DNA from 2 places in the Clostridium malenominatum genome. Region 1 is predicted to be linked to the other one. Evidence: predicted binding sites of a transcription regulator. Region 1 holds the regulator's gene; the other holds the start of a gene.
The links. Region 1 encodes CtsR, which represses protease genes until heat stress. Its sites were predicted from a motif close to AAGGTCAANNAAGGTCAAAT; they were not measured.
Positions count from the first base shown of each region.

Region 2: the regulator CtsR is predicted to act here: its motif matches at 1,384-1,403, upstream of clpB (ATP-dependent chaperone ClpB).

Region 1 is NZ_BAAACF010000008.1:13,787-22,074, reverse strand. Features, by position in the region: gene rbr (rubrerythrin) at 1-96, opposite strand, end outside; gene ABDZ69_RS15535 (hypothetical protein) at 266-523, shown strand; gene ABDZ69_RS15530 (ROK family protein) at 555-1,514, shown strand; gene ABDZ69_RS15525 (histidine phosphatase family protein) at 1,511-2,137, shown strand; gene ABDZ69_RS15520 (alanyl-tRNA editing protein) at 2,155-3,333, shown strand; gene ABDZ69_RS15515 (CtsR family transcriptional regulator) at 3,555-4,016, shown strand; gene ABDZ69_RS15510 (UvrB/UvrC motif-containing protein) at 4,075-4,602, shown strand; gene ABDZ69_RS15505 (protein arginine kinase) at 4,605-5,630, shown strand; gene ABDZ69_RS15500 (ATP-dependent Clp protease ATP-binding subunit) at 5,656-8,088, shown strand; gene nagB (glucosamine-6-phosphate deaminase) at 8,213-8,288, shown strand, end outside.
Region 2 is NZ_BAAACF010000003.1:13,328-21,615, forward strand. Features, by position in the region: gene clpB (ATP-dependent chaperone ClpB) at 1-1,338, opposite strand, end outside; gene ABDZ69_RS12010 (helix-turn-helix domain-containing protein) at 1,468-2,718, opposite strand; gene ABDZ69_RS12015 (helix-turn-helix domain-containing protein) at 2,737-4,041, opposite strand; gene ABDZ69_RS12020 (YtxH domain-containing protein) at 4,259-4,429, opposite strand; gene rnhA (ribonuclease HI) at 4,514-4,960, opposite strand; gene ABDZ69_RS12030 (YkvA family protein) at 4,979-5,920, opposite strand; gene ABDZ69_RS12035 (ATP-dependent metallopeptidase FtsH/Yme1/Tma family protein) at 6,159-7,907, shown strand; gene ABDZ69_RS12040 (rhomboid family intramembrane serine protease) at 8,022-8,288, opposite strand, start outside.

The DNA.
Region 1 (8,288 bases):
AGAAGCATAGTATGTATATCTAGTACGCGCTTGTGATTCTCCAGCAAAAGATTTCATTAAATTTTCTGCTGTTTTAGTACCTTTTAATGAATTCATAATGAAATTCCTCCTTAATTATAGTTATTTAACCAATATAGCTACATTGTATCATTTATTTACTAAAAATTGAAATAATCTTTTTTAAACTTGAGTAAATATAGAGTTATATATGTATATTTAACTGCATTTAACAAAAAATAATTATAAATCCAGAGGAGGAATGTTTATGTCAGATTACAAATTAGATATTATCGGCTCTATAGAACTTTCAGATTATAGCAGTATATATGATTATATGGAAATAGTTAATGAAAATGATAATTTAACTATAAATTTAAGGGGAGAAAAAGAAGACTTTGATATTTTATGTAGCATGTTAAAGGAAAAGGGTTTTAATATAGTAAAAAAACAAAATATAGAAAATAATAGTCACTACATATTGGCTACTAAAAGAGATAAGGATTATCCTAATACTATGATATAATATAATAAAAACGTACTATGGGGGAAGATTAATGTTTAAAAATTATATAGTAGGCATTGATTTAGGAGGAACTAAAATTAATACTGTATTATCAAATTTAAAAGGAGATGTGGTAAGTCAATATACAATTTCTACAGATGCTTTTAAAGGAGAAGAAGTAGTATTAGAAAGAATTATGATTACAATTAACAAGGTATTAGATATTAAGGATATCTCTATTGAAGAAGTGATGGCTATAGGCATAGGATCGCCAGGACCGTTAGACTCAAAAAAAGGAATTATTATTACTACACCTAATTTACCATTTAAGAACTTTAATATAGTAAATCCAATATTTAAGAAGTATAGTGTGCCTACATATCTTGATAACGATGCTAACGTTGCGGCTATAGGAGAATTTCTATTTGGAGCGGGAAAAGGTACTAACAATATGATTTATGTTACTGTAAGTACGGGCATAGGTGGAGGAGGAATTCTAAATGGCAAGCTATATAGAGGAAGCACATATAATGCATTGGAAATAGGTCATATGACAGTGGAACCAAATGGCGCTAAATGCAATTGTGGTAATTATGGATGTGCAGAAGCCTTAGCATCTGGGACCGCTATTGGAAGACAAGGAAGGGAAGCAGTTGATAAGGGAGAAATAACTTCTTTAAGCAATTATGAAAATATAACTTCCTATGAAGTATTTAAAGAAGGAAAAAATGGGGACAAAATAGCACAGGATATAATTAAAAAGAGTTTAAATTATTTAGGAATTTGTATAGCAAATTTAGTGACTAGTTTTGATCCAGAAATGATTGTTATAGGCGGTGGAGTAACAAAGGCAGGAGATATTGTATTTAATTCTGTAAAAGAAGTTGTTAATAAGAGATGTTTTAAAGTTATGGCAGAATCTTGTGAAATAGTTCCACCGAAGCTAGGTGTAGATGCAGGAGTAATGGGAGCTGTTGCTTTAGCATTAACAGAGGAGGGAATAGAATTTTGAGTACAACTATATATTTAACTAGACATGGAGAAACTCTTTGGAATAGCGAAGGAAGAATGCAAGGGTGGAAGGATTCTCCTCTTAACGATAGAGGTTTATCACAAGCTCAGTTGCTAGGCAATAAGTTACAAAAACTAGATATTGACATTATATATTCAAGTCCAATAGGACGAGCTAAACATACAGCGGAGATACTTAAAGGAGATAAAAATATTCCTATAATTTTTGATGACAGGTTAAAAGAAATAAATATGGGTAAATGGGAAGGAATGCTTAGAAAGGATATTGGATCTATATATGAATCAGATTTATATAACTTTTTCAATGAACCTAATAAGTATATGCCTGTAGAAGGGGAAACTTTCAATGATGTTTTATTTAGGACATCTTCTTTTATAGATGATATAGTAAATACTCATAGTGGAAAAAATTTATTAATAGTAACACATACTATTACTTTAAAATCTATCTTACTAAACATAGAAGGAATTGGATTAGAAAATTTCTGGGATGAAACATATATTTATCCTACAAGCTTAAGTATTATAAAAATAGGGGATAGTAGTAAGGATATATTATTAAGGGCAGACATATCCCATTTTGAGGATGATTGCAAACTTTAAACTTATGAGGTGAAAAAATGACATATAAATTATTTTATGAAAACCCTTATCTCAAGGAATGGGAAAGTATAGTCACTGATGTTATAGAAAAGGAGGATTCTTTTTTTATAGTATTAGATAAAACTGCATTCTATCCAGAAGGAGGAGGGCAGCCATCGGATATAGGGTATATAGATGGTATAGAAGTAAATTATGTTTTTGAAGAAAATAATATCATTTATCATGTTGTAAATAAAAAACCAGAAAATAAAAGGGTTAAATGTAGACTAAACTTTGATAGAAGGTTTAATTTCATGCAACAACATTCTGGGGAGCACTTGTTGTCAGGAGTATTATATAGTTTATTTCAAACTCATAATGACGGATTTCACATGGGAGAAGACTATGTAACTATAGATAATACCATATCTAATCTTACAGAAGAGATGATTTTGGAAATTGAAAATTTAGCTAATAAATATGTTTATGAAAATATTCCCATAGAAGATTACATAATACAAAAAGATGAAATTGAAAAAGTAGCATTGAGGAAAGAGTGTAAGATAGATAAGGATATAAGAATTGTTCAAATAGAAAATATAGATAAAATAGCATGTTGTGGGACTCATGTTAGAAATACAGGAGAAATAGGGTTAATAAAAATAATCAAAACTGAAAAATACAAGGGAATGACAAGAATATATTTTAAATGTGGGAAAAAAGCTTTAGAAGATTTTCAAAGCAAACACAATATAGTGGTGTCTCTAACTAGACATTACTCTATGATTGAAAATGAAATAGTAAATAAAGCAAAGGCTGATATAAATGAAATAAAAGGGTTAACAAAACAAATTAAAGATTTAAAAGAAAGCTTATATTTGTATGTTGCACAACAAATAATAAAGGAAAATGAAAAAGAATTGATAGAAGTAAGTTTTGATGAGAAAACCTTTGAAGATATCCAAATAATTAATAGGAGGATACTAGAGAATTCTAAAAAAGTAAATATATTGATTAGTGAAAAAGAAAATAAGTTATTGTTTTCAAATAATTTATTTGAAAACTTAAATTGTGGTAAAGTTCTCAAGGAATTTTTAAGCAAATACAATGGTAAAGGTGGGGGAGGAGTTAACCAAGCTCAAGCAACCTTTGAGAATAAAAATGATTTGCTGAGATTTGCTACCTTCATTAAGGAATTAGTTTCAGAGTATAATTAATATTAATAAATACGATATGCTAGTTCTAAATAATTAGTATATCGTATTTTTAGATTTAATAATAATTAATGATATTCTTTGTTAAAATAAGATAGAGAGAGAAATGTGATTTAAATAGGATATATTATTATTAAAACCCAAAATTCAGTTATTGAGTGTTTGTATGAAAAGTTTTAATATTATATTAAAGTCAAAGAAAGTCAAAGTCAATGAGGTGTAATATGGCTAGATTGTCAGATATTATAGAAGAATTTATAAAAGATATGTTAGAAAATACAGGAGAAGGGGAATTGCAAATTCAAAGAAATGAATTGGCAAATTATTTTAGTTGTGCTCCTTCTCAAATTAATTATGTATTGACCACACGTTTTACTACGGATAAGGGATATTATATAGAAAGTAAAAGGGGTGGTGGTGGATGTATTGTAATAAAGTATATTGATATAAATAAAAATGATTATTTTTTAAATATAATTAGTAAAAATATAGGAGACAGCATTACCTTTTATAGTGCATCTCAAATAATAGATAATCTTGTTAAAAGAAGTATTATAACAGAAAGAGAAGGGAATCTTATAAAGGTAGGTATAAACGATAGAACACTTAGTTCTTGCATGGAGCATAGAAACAGAATAAGGGCAGATATATTGAAAAATATGCTAGTCATGCTTTTATTAGAATAGATTATATATGATATAATTATTATGGGAATTATTTCAATTAAATCCAGGGGGTGATTTTATGTTATGTGAAAGGTGCAATAAAAATGATGCTAACGTTCATTTAACTCAAGTAGTGAATGGAACTAAAAGTCAGCATAATTTATGTGAAAATTGTGCAAAAGAAATGAGTGGTTTTGATTTGCCTGTGGATATGAATTTATCTTCTCCATTCGCCTTTCAAAATATATTAAGTGGAATAATGGATTATATTAATCAACCAGTTAAGCAAGAGGATACCATTGAAGTTAAGTGTAGTAATTGTGGTACTACCTATACTGATTTTCGAAAGAAAGGCTTAGTTGGATGTAGTGAGTGTTATGAAAATTTAAGTAATATATTTATGCCAGTTATTAAAAGAGTACAAAGCAATGTAGAACATACTGGAAAAATACCTAAGAGGGCTGGTAGCCATCTTTTGCAAAAGAAGAAAATAGATATATTTAAAGAAGAGTTAAGGGAATGTATTGAAAATGAGCAATATGAAAAGGCAGCGGAACTAAGAGACATGATAAAAGAACTTCAGAAATTAAATGAAGGGGAGGTATAAAAGTGAATAACTGGTTAGTTTCATCTGGAGATAATAAAGAAATAGTAATTAGTAGCCGAATAAGACTTGCTAGAAATATTAAAAATTTATACTTTCCTCATAAATTAAACGAAGAAGAGGGAAGAGATTTAATAAATGTGGTGGAAGATGCCATATATACATCTTCTGAAAGAGAAGAAAATTATAGAACGTATTATCTTTGGAAAAACGATATTTTAGATAACTACATTTATTTAGATAAGCATTTAGTTAGCAATAAATTAATTTCAAATTATAAAAAAGCGGGATTTATATTAAACAATGAAGAGACGATAAGTATAATGATAAATGAAGAAGATCATTTAAGAATACAGTGCATAGTAGAGGGTTTAAATCTAGAAGAAGCATATGAAGAAGCAAATAAAATTGATGATTTATTAGAAGAAAAACTAAGTTATGCTTATAGTGAACAACTTGGATATATTACAGCTTGTCCTACCAATATAGGAACTGGTCTTAGAGCTTCAGTAATGATTCATTTGCCAGCTTTGTCAATGAATAATGAGATGAATGGTGTTTTAAATGCTCTTACTCAAGTTGGAATGACTATCAGAGGGTTATATGGAGAAGGCTCTAAATCTAGTGGTAATATGTATCAAATATCAAATCAAATAACTCTAGGATTAAATGAGAAAGAAATATTGGATAATTTAAAAGGGGTTGTAAATCATATAATCACTCAAGAGAAGATGGCTAGAGATAAATTATTAAGTGTTTATGAATATGAGCTAAAAGATAGAATATTTAGAGCGTATGGTACGCTAAAATCTGCTTATATTATGAGTTCTTCTGAATGTTTAAGTTTATTGTCAAACGTACGCTTTGGAGTAGAATTAGGTATAATAACTGATATAGATAAACATATTTTAAATAATCTAATTGTAGATACTCAACCTTCTATGATGGAAAAAATATTTAATAAGAAGATTCTCCATAAGGAAAATGGAGTGTATAGGGCAGAATTAATAAGAGAAAGATTAAATAAATAGGGTATAAAAAGGATGGTGAATTTCTATGATATATGGAAGATTTACAGAAAGAGCACAAAAGGTATTAATGTATGCACAAAGTGAAGCTCAAGAACTAAGACATGGGTACGTAGGAACTGAACATATATTACTTGGTATATTAAAGGAAGATGGATTAGCTAAAAATATGCTTAATAGCATTAATATTACTTTAGAAGATGTTAAAAATTTAATTGAAGAATATGAAGGCAAAGGGGATATTGAGGGATATAAAAATGAAGTTCCGTTAACCCCGAGAACAAAAAGACTTTTAGAATTAAGCTTATTAGAAGCTAGAAATTTAAACCATAATTTTATTAGTCCAGAGCATATATTACTAGCATTAATAAAGGAATCTGAAGGTGTGGCTTACACAATATTAAATAATTTGGGAGCAGATTTTGGTAAACTAAGAAAGAGTTTAGTAGAAAATTTGGCGGGAGAACAAAAGGTTGATGTAGGTGTAAATACTAAAGCTAATGTTTCTGATACCCCATCTCTGAATCAATTTGGAAGAGATTTGACTGATATGGCTAGGGAAGGGAAATTAGATCCAGTAATAGGAAGAGATACAGAAACCCAAAGGGTATTAGAGATTCTTTGTAGAAGAACTAAGAATAATCCTTGTTTAATAGGAGACCCTGGAGTAGGAAAGACCGCTATTGCAGAAGGATTAGCTCAAAAAATATTTGAGGGTAATATACCTGAAATATTAAAAGATAAAAGAGTAGTCACTCTGGACTTATCTTCTATGATTGCCGGCGCAAAATATAGAGGAGAGTTTGAAGAGCGATTAAAAAAGGTAATGGAGGAAATAAGAAAAGCGGGAAATATAATTTTATTTATAGATGAAATTCATACTATCATCGGAGCAGGAGCGGCAGAAGGAGCTATAGATGCATCAAACATTTTGAAACCAGCCTTAGCAAGAGGAGAAATACAATGTATTGGTGCAACAACTATAGATGAGTATAGAAAATATATTGAAAAAGATGCAGCGTTAGAGAGAAGATTTCAGCCTATTTCAGTTGGAGAGCCTACAAAGGAAGAGGCAGTGTTAATACTCAAAGGTCTTAGAGATAAATATGAAGCTCATCATAGAGTAAAAATAACTGATGATGCAATAAATGCGGCTGTTAACTTATCTGATAGATATATAACAGATAGATATTTACCAGATAAGGCCATAGATTTAATAGATGAAGGTGCTTCTAGAGTAAGAATAGAGAACATGATTGCACCACCAGATATGAAGGAGTTAGAAGAACAATTAGAAAAAGTAACTAAGGAAAAGGAAGATGCCATAAGAGTTCAAAATTTTGAAAAAGCAGCTAAATTGAGAGATGACGAAAAGGCATTAAAAGATAAATTAGAAAATCTTAAATCCGATTGGAAAACACAAAAACAAGTGGCAACTTATACGGTTTCAGAAGAACAAATAGCTGCAGTAGTGTCTAGATGGACTAATATACCTGTTGAAAAACTCACAGAAAAAGAATCAGAAAGACTTCTTAAGTTAGAAGAAATTTTACATCAAAGAGTCATTGGTCAGGAAGAGGCAGTGAAATCAGTAGCTAAGGCAGTTAGACGAGCGAGAGTAGGACTTAAAGATCCAAATAGACCTATAGGCTCATTTATATTCTTAGGACCAACTGGTGTTGGAAAGACTGAGCTATCTAAGGCTCTGGCGGAAGCAATGTTTGGGGATGAGGCTAGCATTATAAGAATAGATATGTCAGAGTACATGGAAAAACACACTGTTTCAAGGTTAATAGGATCTCCACCAGGGTATGTAGGATATGATGAAGGAGGGCAATTGACAGAAAAGGTTAGAAGAAATCCTTATTCTGTGATACTATTTGATGAAATAGAAAAGGCTCATCCAGATGTGTTTAATATATTATTACAAATATTAGAGGACGGCAGATTAACTGATGGAAAAGGAAAAACTGTTAATTTTAAAAATACTATTGTAATAATGACATCTAATGTTGGAGCATCTACAATTAGAAGACAGAGAACAATGGGATTTGTAACGTCGCTTAATGAAAGTGAAAATGAATATGATAAAATGAAAGAAAATATTATGGAAGAATTAAAACGTGCTTTTAGACCTGAATTTTTAAATAGAATAGATGATATAATAGTGTTCCATCAACTGGCGGAAAAGCACTTGCAACAAATTGTAGGTTTGATGTTAGGAGCAGTAAGAGAGAGATTAAAGGAACAAAATATAAGTATTGACTTTAACGATGATGCAGAAAAGCTTTTAGCCAAGGAAGGATTTGATCCCGTGTTTGGTGCTAGGCCACTTAGAAGAGCTATTACTAAGACTGTAGAAGACATATTATCAGAAGAAATATTGAGAGGTAGCATTAATAAAGGAGAAGATGTAATAGTGACAGTTGAAGATGGTAAACTAGCTTTTAATAAGAAGTAATAACTTTACAGGGTAGGTAAAAAAGTATCTACCCTTTTTTACATATCTCTGTTATAGTAATAATATCCATATTATGTAGAAATATATATTGAGTTTATTAATGGTTAAAATGGAGGGTTAAATCATGAAAATAGTAATAAAGAAGGATTACGTCGAGCTAAGTAAATTTGCTGCATTGGAAGTTAAAAATATAGTAGAAG
Region 2 (8,288 bases), on a different contig from region 1:
TAATCTTTCTAAAGAAACTATGTCTTTCTCCTTAGATAAAGCTTCTTTTTCTATCTCTAATTGAAATATTCTTCTTTTTACAATATCTAATTCCGTTGGAAGGCTATCAATTTCAGATCTTATCATTGCTCCTGCTTCATCGATTAAATCTATAGCTTTATCTGGAAGATATCTATCTGTTATATATCTATTAGAAAGCTTTGCAGCTGCAACAATTGCTGAATCATGTATTCTTATACCGTGGTGAATTTCAAATCTTTCTTTTAACCCTCTAAGTATTGATATACTATCTTCCACTGTAGGTTCTTCTACCACTACTGGCTGAAATCTTCTCTCTAATGCCTTATCTTTTTCTATATATTTTCTGTATTCATCAAAGGTTGTGGCTCCAATACAATGTAATTCTCCACGAGCAAGCATAGGTTTAATAAGATTTCCAGCGTCCATGGCTCCTTCTGTTTTTCCAGCCCCTACTATGGTGTGTATTTCATCAATAAATAATATTATTTTTCCTTCGCTTCTTTCCACCTCTTTTAATACAGCTTTTAATCTTTCTTCAAATTCTCCTCTATACTTTGCACCTGCGATTAGTGCTCCCATATCTAGTGAAAATATAGTTTTATTTTTTATACCCTCAGGTACATCACCTCTTATAATTCTTAAAGCTAGTCCTTCTACTATAGCTGTTTTACCTACTCCAGGTTCACCGATTAGTACTGGATTATTTTTAGTTCTTCTTGATAGTATTCTTATAACCCTTCTTATCTCTTCATCTCTCCCTATGATTGGATCAATTTTATGGTTTTTAGCATCATCAGTTAAATTTCTTCCGTATTTGACCAAAGCTTCATAGGTGCCTTCTGGATCTTGAGAATCCACCCTTTGGTTTCCCCTTACAGATGATAGAGCCGTTAAAAATCCCTCCTTATTTACGTTAAATTTTTTTAGAATATTTCCCACTTCGCCCTTCTTATCAATATCCATAATAGCAAGTGCCACGTGTTCTACACTTATATAAGAGTCTCCAAATTTTTTAGAGATTTCCTCTGCTTTTATAAAAACTTCTTCAAATCTCCTTGTGGCATATACTCCTCCAGTTTGGGCTCCTTCCCCTAAAACCTTTGGCATTTTATCAAGTTCTCTAGTAATTTCTTCCCTAAGGCTTCTAATATTTACTCCCATTTTAGTAAATATATTAGGTATCAAGCCATCTTCTTGCATAATTAAGGATGCAAACAAGTGAATTATATCAATTTGTTGATGATTATGTTTTATAGCTATTGCTCCAGAATCATTTATGGTTTGTTGCACTTTTAATGTTAATTTTTCAATATCCATAGTATACCTCCTATACTTGTTTCTTCTTAATTTTTTTATACACCATTGGTCAAAGAAAGTCAAAGTCTAATTTCTCTTGAATAAATAAAAAAACCTATACTTTTTATAGTATAGGCTTCTATTTCTTATTTATATATATTTATTTAAATTTAAGGCTAAATTGAAATATTTTATAGAATCACTTATGTTTTTTAACTTAAAATACATATAACCCATTTCCATGTATCTATCTAATATTTGTCTCTTGCTACCAAACTTCATAAGTGAGTCTAAAGCTAGATTCATATACATTTCCTTTGAAGAAAGTTCTCCTTTTTTACCAAGTATTAGAGCTTTTAAATAATAAGCCTTTTCTATGTATTTCATATCCTTTAAATTTATTGAATAATTTATCGCTTCATCGCTTATGCTTTCAGCTTCTTCTATTACATTATTTTTTATAAGTTCTTCTACAGCTTTAAGCATATATTGAACAAATCCTTCTCCCTTTTCTTCTTCATAGTAAGTTAATCCCTTTTTTATATATTCTATACCTTGATCCTTCATATCTAAGTCAAGCATAGCTTCAGCGTAGCTAAATATTGCATCGGCAATTCTAACCTTATTATCTCCGTATAATCTATAGGCTTCTTTCTCATAATGAGAGAATTCTTCTTTGTTATTTCTAAGAGAAAGTAATGCCATTATATAGTAAGCTTCTGCTTTTTTTAACTCGTCCTTAAAAACATCTATTAACTCCATTAATTTTTTTCCTATTTCATAAGCCACTTTGTATTGCTTTGCCATGGTATAGGAATAGCATTCTCTTATCATAGCTCTTGCTACAATTTCCATGTTTCCAACTTTTTTGCCTTCTTCTTTTACTGTATTATAATATCCCGCAGCCTGTATATATTCTTCTGAATGGTAAAAGTATTTTGCTATATCCATGTAATAAATAAGCTGGTTTTCATTGGACTTAGATTTTAAGCAAATATCGTAGTACTTTGAAATTAAAACTTGAAGTTTTTCATATCTTTTCATTTCAATGTTATATCTAAACATCAAGTGCATTATTTGAAAAGCTTCTTCATAATAATTATAGTCTTCTGCATAGGAAAAATTATAAATAAGTTTTTCTTCATAATTTTTTCGTTTTGAGTTTTTCAATTTTTCTAAGTTTTTTCTTATTTGACTCTTTACATCATCTTTTAAATATCCCACATCTAAGTCTAGCTTTTTTGCCACAAAATCCAATATCCAATCTTCAGGTATAACTTTATCATTTTCAATGCAACTCATCTTTGATACAGATAATTTATCTTCACATAAATATTTTAAGGTATATCCTTTGTAAACTCTAGCTCTTCGAATCTTTTCCCCTGTAGAAAGTATCTCCATAATTCTTCACCTATCCATTTAACTCTCTTTTAATATGCCTAATTTCTTAAATACCTCAACTCCATAATTTAAATATTGAGCAGCTTCTATTTCTCTTCCGCAGTCTATATAAAACTTTCCTATAAGTATAGCTATTTCAGCCGCTTCTTTTAAATAATCCATATTCTTTACAAAGTTTAAAGCGAGAAGCAAGTTGCTTTCAGCCTCTTTTATATCTCCTTGTAACATATGAACCCTATGCTTTAATAAATAATATTGAATTAAAGCATTATTATCTCCATCTTTCATATTATCCATGATTTCATCTAAGGTTTTTTTAGCATTTAAAGAATCTCTTAATTTAATGTAGTTTTCGCATATGTTAACCAAGGTTTCAATTAATTTAGAATCCTTTATATTTTTTCTAATTTCCTTGGCCTTATTTAAATGAATGAAGGATTCTTCTATATTATCAAACTGATAGAATAGCTTTCCTAAATTATTTTCAATTTGACCAATATAAGATTCATTGTTTATATCTTTATATAAATTTAATGTCTTTTTAGAATATTTTATAGCATTATCTATATCGCCTTTTTTATTATATTGCTCTGCTAATAATAGCAATGTAGCAGCATAAGATTTTTTATCATCAATTTGTTTAAACTTTTCTTTTGCTAAAAAAGAATAATCAATTGCTTTTCCTGTATTCTCCAGGTGATATTGAACGTTTGCCATGTTATAATAAATTTCGCCTAGTAGAAAGTCATTTCCTATATTATTATCAATATAAACCTTTTCAGCCTGTTGAAAATAGCTAGCAGAAGAATGATAAGCATTCAAACTTAGGGTTATTTTACCCAAGTTAACAAAGGTATTAATTATCTCTTCATATCTATTTTCTCTTATAAAAATTACATTTGAAGATAAAAAAAACTGTTGAGCTATGGTCATTTCACCCTTGGACATATATATGATTCCTCTTAAATAAAGTATCCTAGCTTTTCTATAATCTAAATTATATTTTTCTGCATAGTAAAAGGCCTTCTCTACATATTGTTCCCCTAAGTAAAGATCTTTATTTAATATATAAGATTCAGCTATGTTTTCAAAATAACTACATATTTTTTCCGATTGAGTTTCTTCTGATTCCATTAAATACTCCACTGAGGTATTTAGGGCAACAGCTAAATATTCTAATAAATCCATACTAGGATTAGATTTACCTGACTCTACAAGGCTTATCTGGCCAGGAGTAATTCTATCTCCCGCTAAATCCTTTAGGGTCATATTTAGTTCTTTTCTTCTTCTTTTGATTTTTTCGCCCAGTGACAATATTTCCATAGTTCACTCTTCCTTTTCTTGAAAATTTATATCATATATTGTTTATATTTTGTTTATTTCTAAATCTTAGTATATTATAACATATTTTAGATTTAATATCTAAAATATATGCAAATTAAAGGACAATGTTAATTATTTTTAACATTACTTTTTATATTATTTACAAATAGTTAAAATTAAAAGGGAAGTACTATGTACTCCCCTTTTAATTCAAATATTATCTCATCCACTTCATCATGCCGCCATAAGCGTCTTCTGCCATATTTCTTACATACCTATTTGCTCTTTTCATTCTTCTTCTTGTGTTTCTGTCCATATCTGGCATAAGTAGCATAGTTGCAGCTGCTCCTAACATCATACCTGTTATTAATTTATTACGTGTCATCATAATCTATCACCTCTCCTATATAGTGTGTGTAAACATAGATTATGCAATTTATGATATTTTAATCAATTATTTTTATGGAATTTATTACATAAGCTCATCCATGGCTTCATTTGCTAATTTATCACATCTATTATTGTACTCGTTATCTGAATGTCCCTTTACTTTTATAAATTTCACTTTGTGATAGTCTAGAAGTTCTATTAACTTTTTCCAAAGTTCTTTATTTTTTACCGGTTCTTTCGAAGAGGTTTTCCAACCGTTTTTAAGCCAAGATTCTATCCATTTATTATTTATTGCATTTACTACATAGGCAGAATCACTATAAACTTCCACTTCACAGGGCTCTTTTAAAAGTGCTAATGCCTCAATCACCGCGGTTAATTCCATAATATTATTCGTAGTATTTTTTACTGCCTCTTTAATCTCTCTTTTATGCTCGTTATACATCATTACTATTCCATATCCACCAATGGTATTTTCCTTTCCATTGCCTCTGCAAGCTCCATCAGTGTATATTATCACTTTTTTCATGTAAAAAGTTTCCTCCCTTTAATACTCTTTTTTACTTTTACCTAAATCCTTAATTGTATCTACTAGTTTTTTTACATTCTCACTTCCAACCAAAGCAGATACATATTTTACCCCTTCTTTTACAGTCATTATAATGTCTTTTTCTCCTTGCCAATTCTGAAGAATAACCTCTTCTGGTATGTCATTTAATATAGAGTTTAATCCATAAAAAGCAATGGCAATATCGTCTATCCTACCTATTAAAGGAATAAAATCTGGTAAAATATCAAAAGGTAATGCTAAATATGAAATTGTTCCTGCCACTTTTGCTTTTGTTAAAGTATTTACCCTTTTGTCTTTTAATAATCTCCAAAGCAAAGCTACTATATCGGGTATAATCATTGCATACTCCACTATTTTTTCATATTTATTTGGAACCTTTTTACTAATTTCTTCTCTAATTTCTGTATAACAATCCTCTTGTGGAATGAATTCTATTACTTTGTCTTCGGTTTGAATTTTTGCAGTTTCTTTATCCTTTATATAAGCTAAATCTTCTAACTCTACTTCTAAAGAGGATTCCATAGGCTTGACCCCTTTTATTTTAAAGTTTACAAAAGGAACTAAGGTTAAAACCTTGGTTAGATCTACAGAAAAAATTTCTTTTTCCGACGTAATTCCATACTCTTCAAAATCCTTTATTATTTTTTTCATAGCGAAATTTTTGATACTATTTAATACTCCTATTTTACCAATCTTTACATTCATTATACTAAGATTTAATAAGCTATCATTTATACTTCCAATAGCTACATTAGCTTTGAAAGGAAAATTCACCTTAAATTTATAACTACCCTCTATAGTTATAAATTCATTTATAATTATATTATTTATCTCTAATCCTTCAACTTTCACATATTCCTTTATCAGTTCTAATATTTCATCTTCTTTTATTATTGCTTTTACATAGGAAATTTTCATATTATCCCCCCATTTTTAGTATACAAGGCTCCCCCTGATGGATGCATAGCCTGTTTTTAATAATTAATATTTATATATAAAGTATACATTAAAAATTCAATTCTGCAACAAGATACATGATTTACCATAGAAAATTTTATGATTTTCGTTGGACTAATATATAAAAATATTATAAGATAATTGTAAATTCACTTTTATGTCGAATTTTGCAACATACTCTTTATAGGGAGGTATCTAGATGAATAAAATAAAACAAAAACATATATATATTCCAATAATTACAGCTATTTTATCACTAGTTTTACTTATTGGAGTTAACTACGGTTTTAAATCTACAACTAATAAAAACTACACAGAATTTTTAAGAGATTTATCCGAAAAGAAAATCTCCACTGTATACTATACGGATACACCCAAAATTAAAGTTAAGCTTCTTGATGGAAAAATATACGAAACGGATAATCCGAGGATAGATAGTTTTAAAGAAACCATGCTAAATCAAGGAATTAGTGTTTTAGAAACCTCCCCTTCTGATGGATTAAATGTTGTATTCATGGTATCTTTTATGGTTTCTATAGTTTCATTGGCACTAGGACTAGCTAAATCCTCAAACATAAGTGCACGTAAAATGATGTCTGTTGATTCTTTAGATGCATCAGCTGTAGCGGATTTACCCTTTACTTTTCATAATGTAGCTGGCAATGAAGAGGCTAAAGAAAGCGTAATGGACGTGGTAGACTTTTTGAAAAATCCTGAAAAATATAATTCCTATGGCGCAAGAATGCCAAAGGGTATCATTTTATACGGGGAGCCTGGAACAGGAAAAACTCTACTGGCAAAAGCCGTTGCAGGAGAAGCTAATGTACCCTTTTATGCCATGTCTGGTTCGGATTTTGTGCAGGTTTATGTAGGAGTTGGAGCCAGCAGAATAAGACAATTATTTAAAAAAGCAAGAGGCCATGGTAAGGCTGTAATATTTATAGATGAAATTGATGCCATTGGTAAAAAAAGAGATAATTCCAAAGCAGGAGGATCTGATGAAAGAGACCAAACTTTAAATGCACTACTTACAGAAATGTCAGGTTTTAATGAAAAGGATGGCATAATAATTATGGCAGCAACAAATAGACTAGACATGCTTGACGAAGCTCTATTAAGACCTGGTAGATTTGATAGGCACATAGAAGTTTCTTTACCAGATTTAACTGCTAGAAAGAAAATTTTATCACTTCATTTAAAAAATAAACCTGTAAACAATATTGATATTGAATCTTGGGCTCATAAAACAGCTTATTTTTCAGGAGCTAAGCTTGAAAACTTAGTAAATGAAGGTGCTATTATTGCCTGTAAGGAAAATAGTACTTTTATAGAAAATTCTCATTTGGACAAAGCCTATTCTATTGTGATGGCAGGTTACGAAAAACAAAATAGGGACTATATCAAAGAACAGGATAGAAAAATCACAGCTTATCACGAGGCAGGACATGCTCTAGTTTCTCTTACTGTCCTTCCTAATGAGAAAGTAGATAAGGTTACTATAATACCAAGTACCAAGGGTGCTGGAGGGTACACTATTAGTATACCTGAAGATAGTATGTACCAGACAAAAAGCTATTTAGAGAAAAGAATAATGGTGCTACTAGGGGGACGAGCTGCCGAAGAGTTGATTTTTGGTTATGAAAATATAACTACTGGAGCTCACAGTGACTTAAAGCAATGCACGAACATTGCATTTCACATGGTAACTCAATATGGAATGGGTGAAACCCTAGGGCTTCTAAATATGCAACAACTGATGGAACTAAATATTGATCAAAATGAGATTATACTTGAATGCAAAAATCTTGTGGACAAATTATATAAAGAAACAAAAGAACTTTTAACACGAGAACTCTCTTCATTAGAAGAAATTTCAGAAAAACTTCTTCTTCAAGAAACCTTAAATTCAGAAGAATTATTGGGGACGATTCGATCTTTTAAGCATTAAATCCATGAATTTTAGGGAGAATTTTTAGGGACGGTTCGCGTTATAAAATTAATTTTTATTAGAAATTAATTTTATAAATAGCGAACCGTCCCCTACTTTTTCTATGGTTTTGATTTATTTTTTGATTAATACAAATGATAAAATTATTCCACCAACTAATCCACCAATATGTCCTAAATTATCAACGTTTGCCATTGAAAATCCAATAATTAAATTTACAAATATAACTGACATTATATTATTTATAAATCCTTTTCCTAACTTATCTTTATATCTCATTGAAACTATTAAACAAGCTCCCAATAAACCAAAAATTGATCCCGATGCACCAATTGATACACTCTCAGAAAAAAAATAGGAAAACGTTGACGAAACTATTCC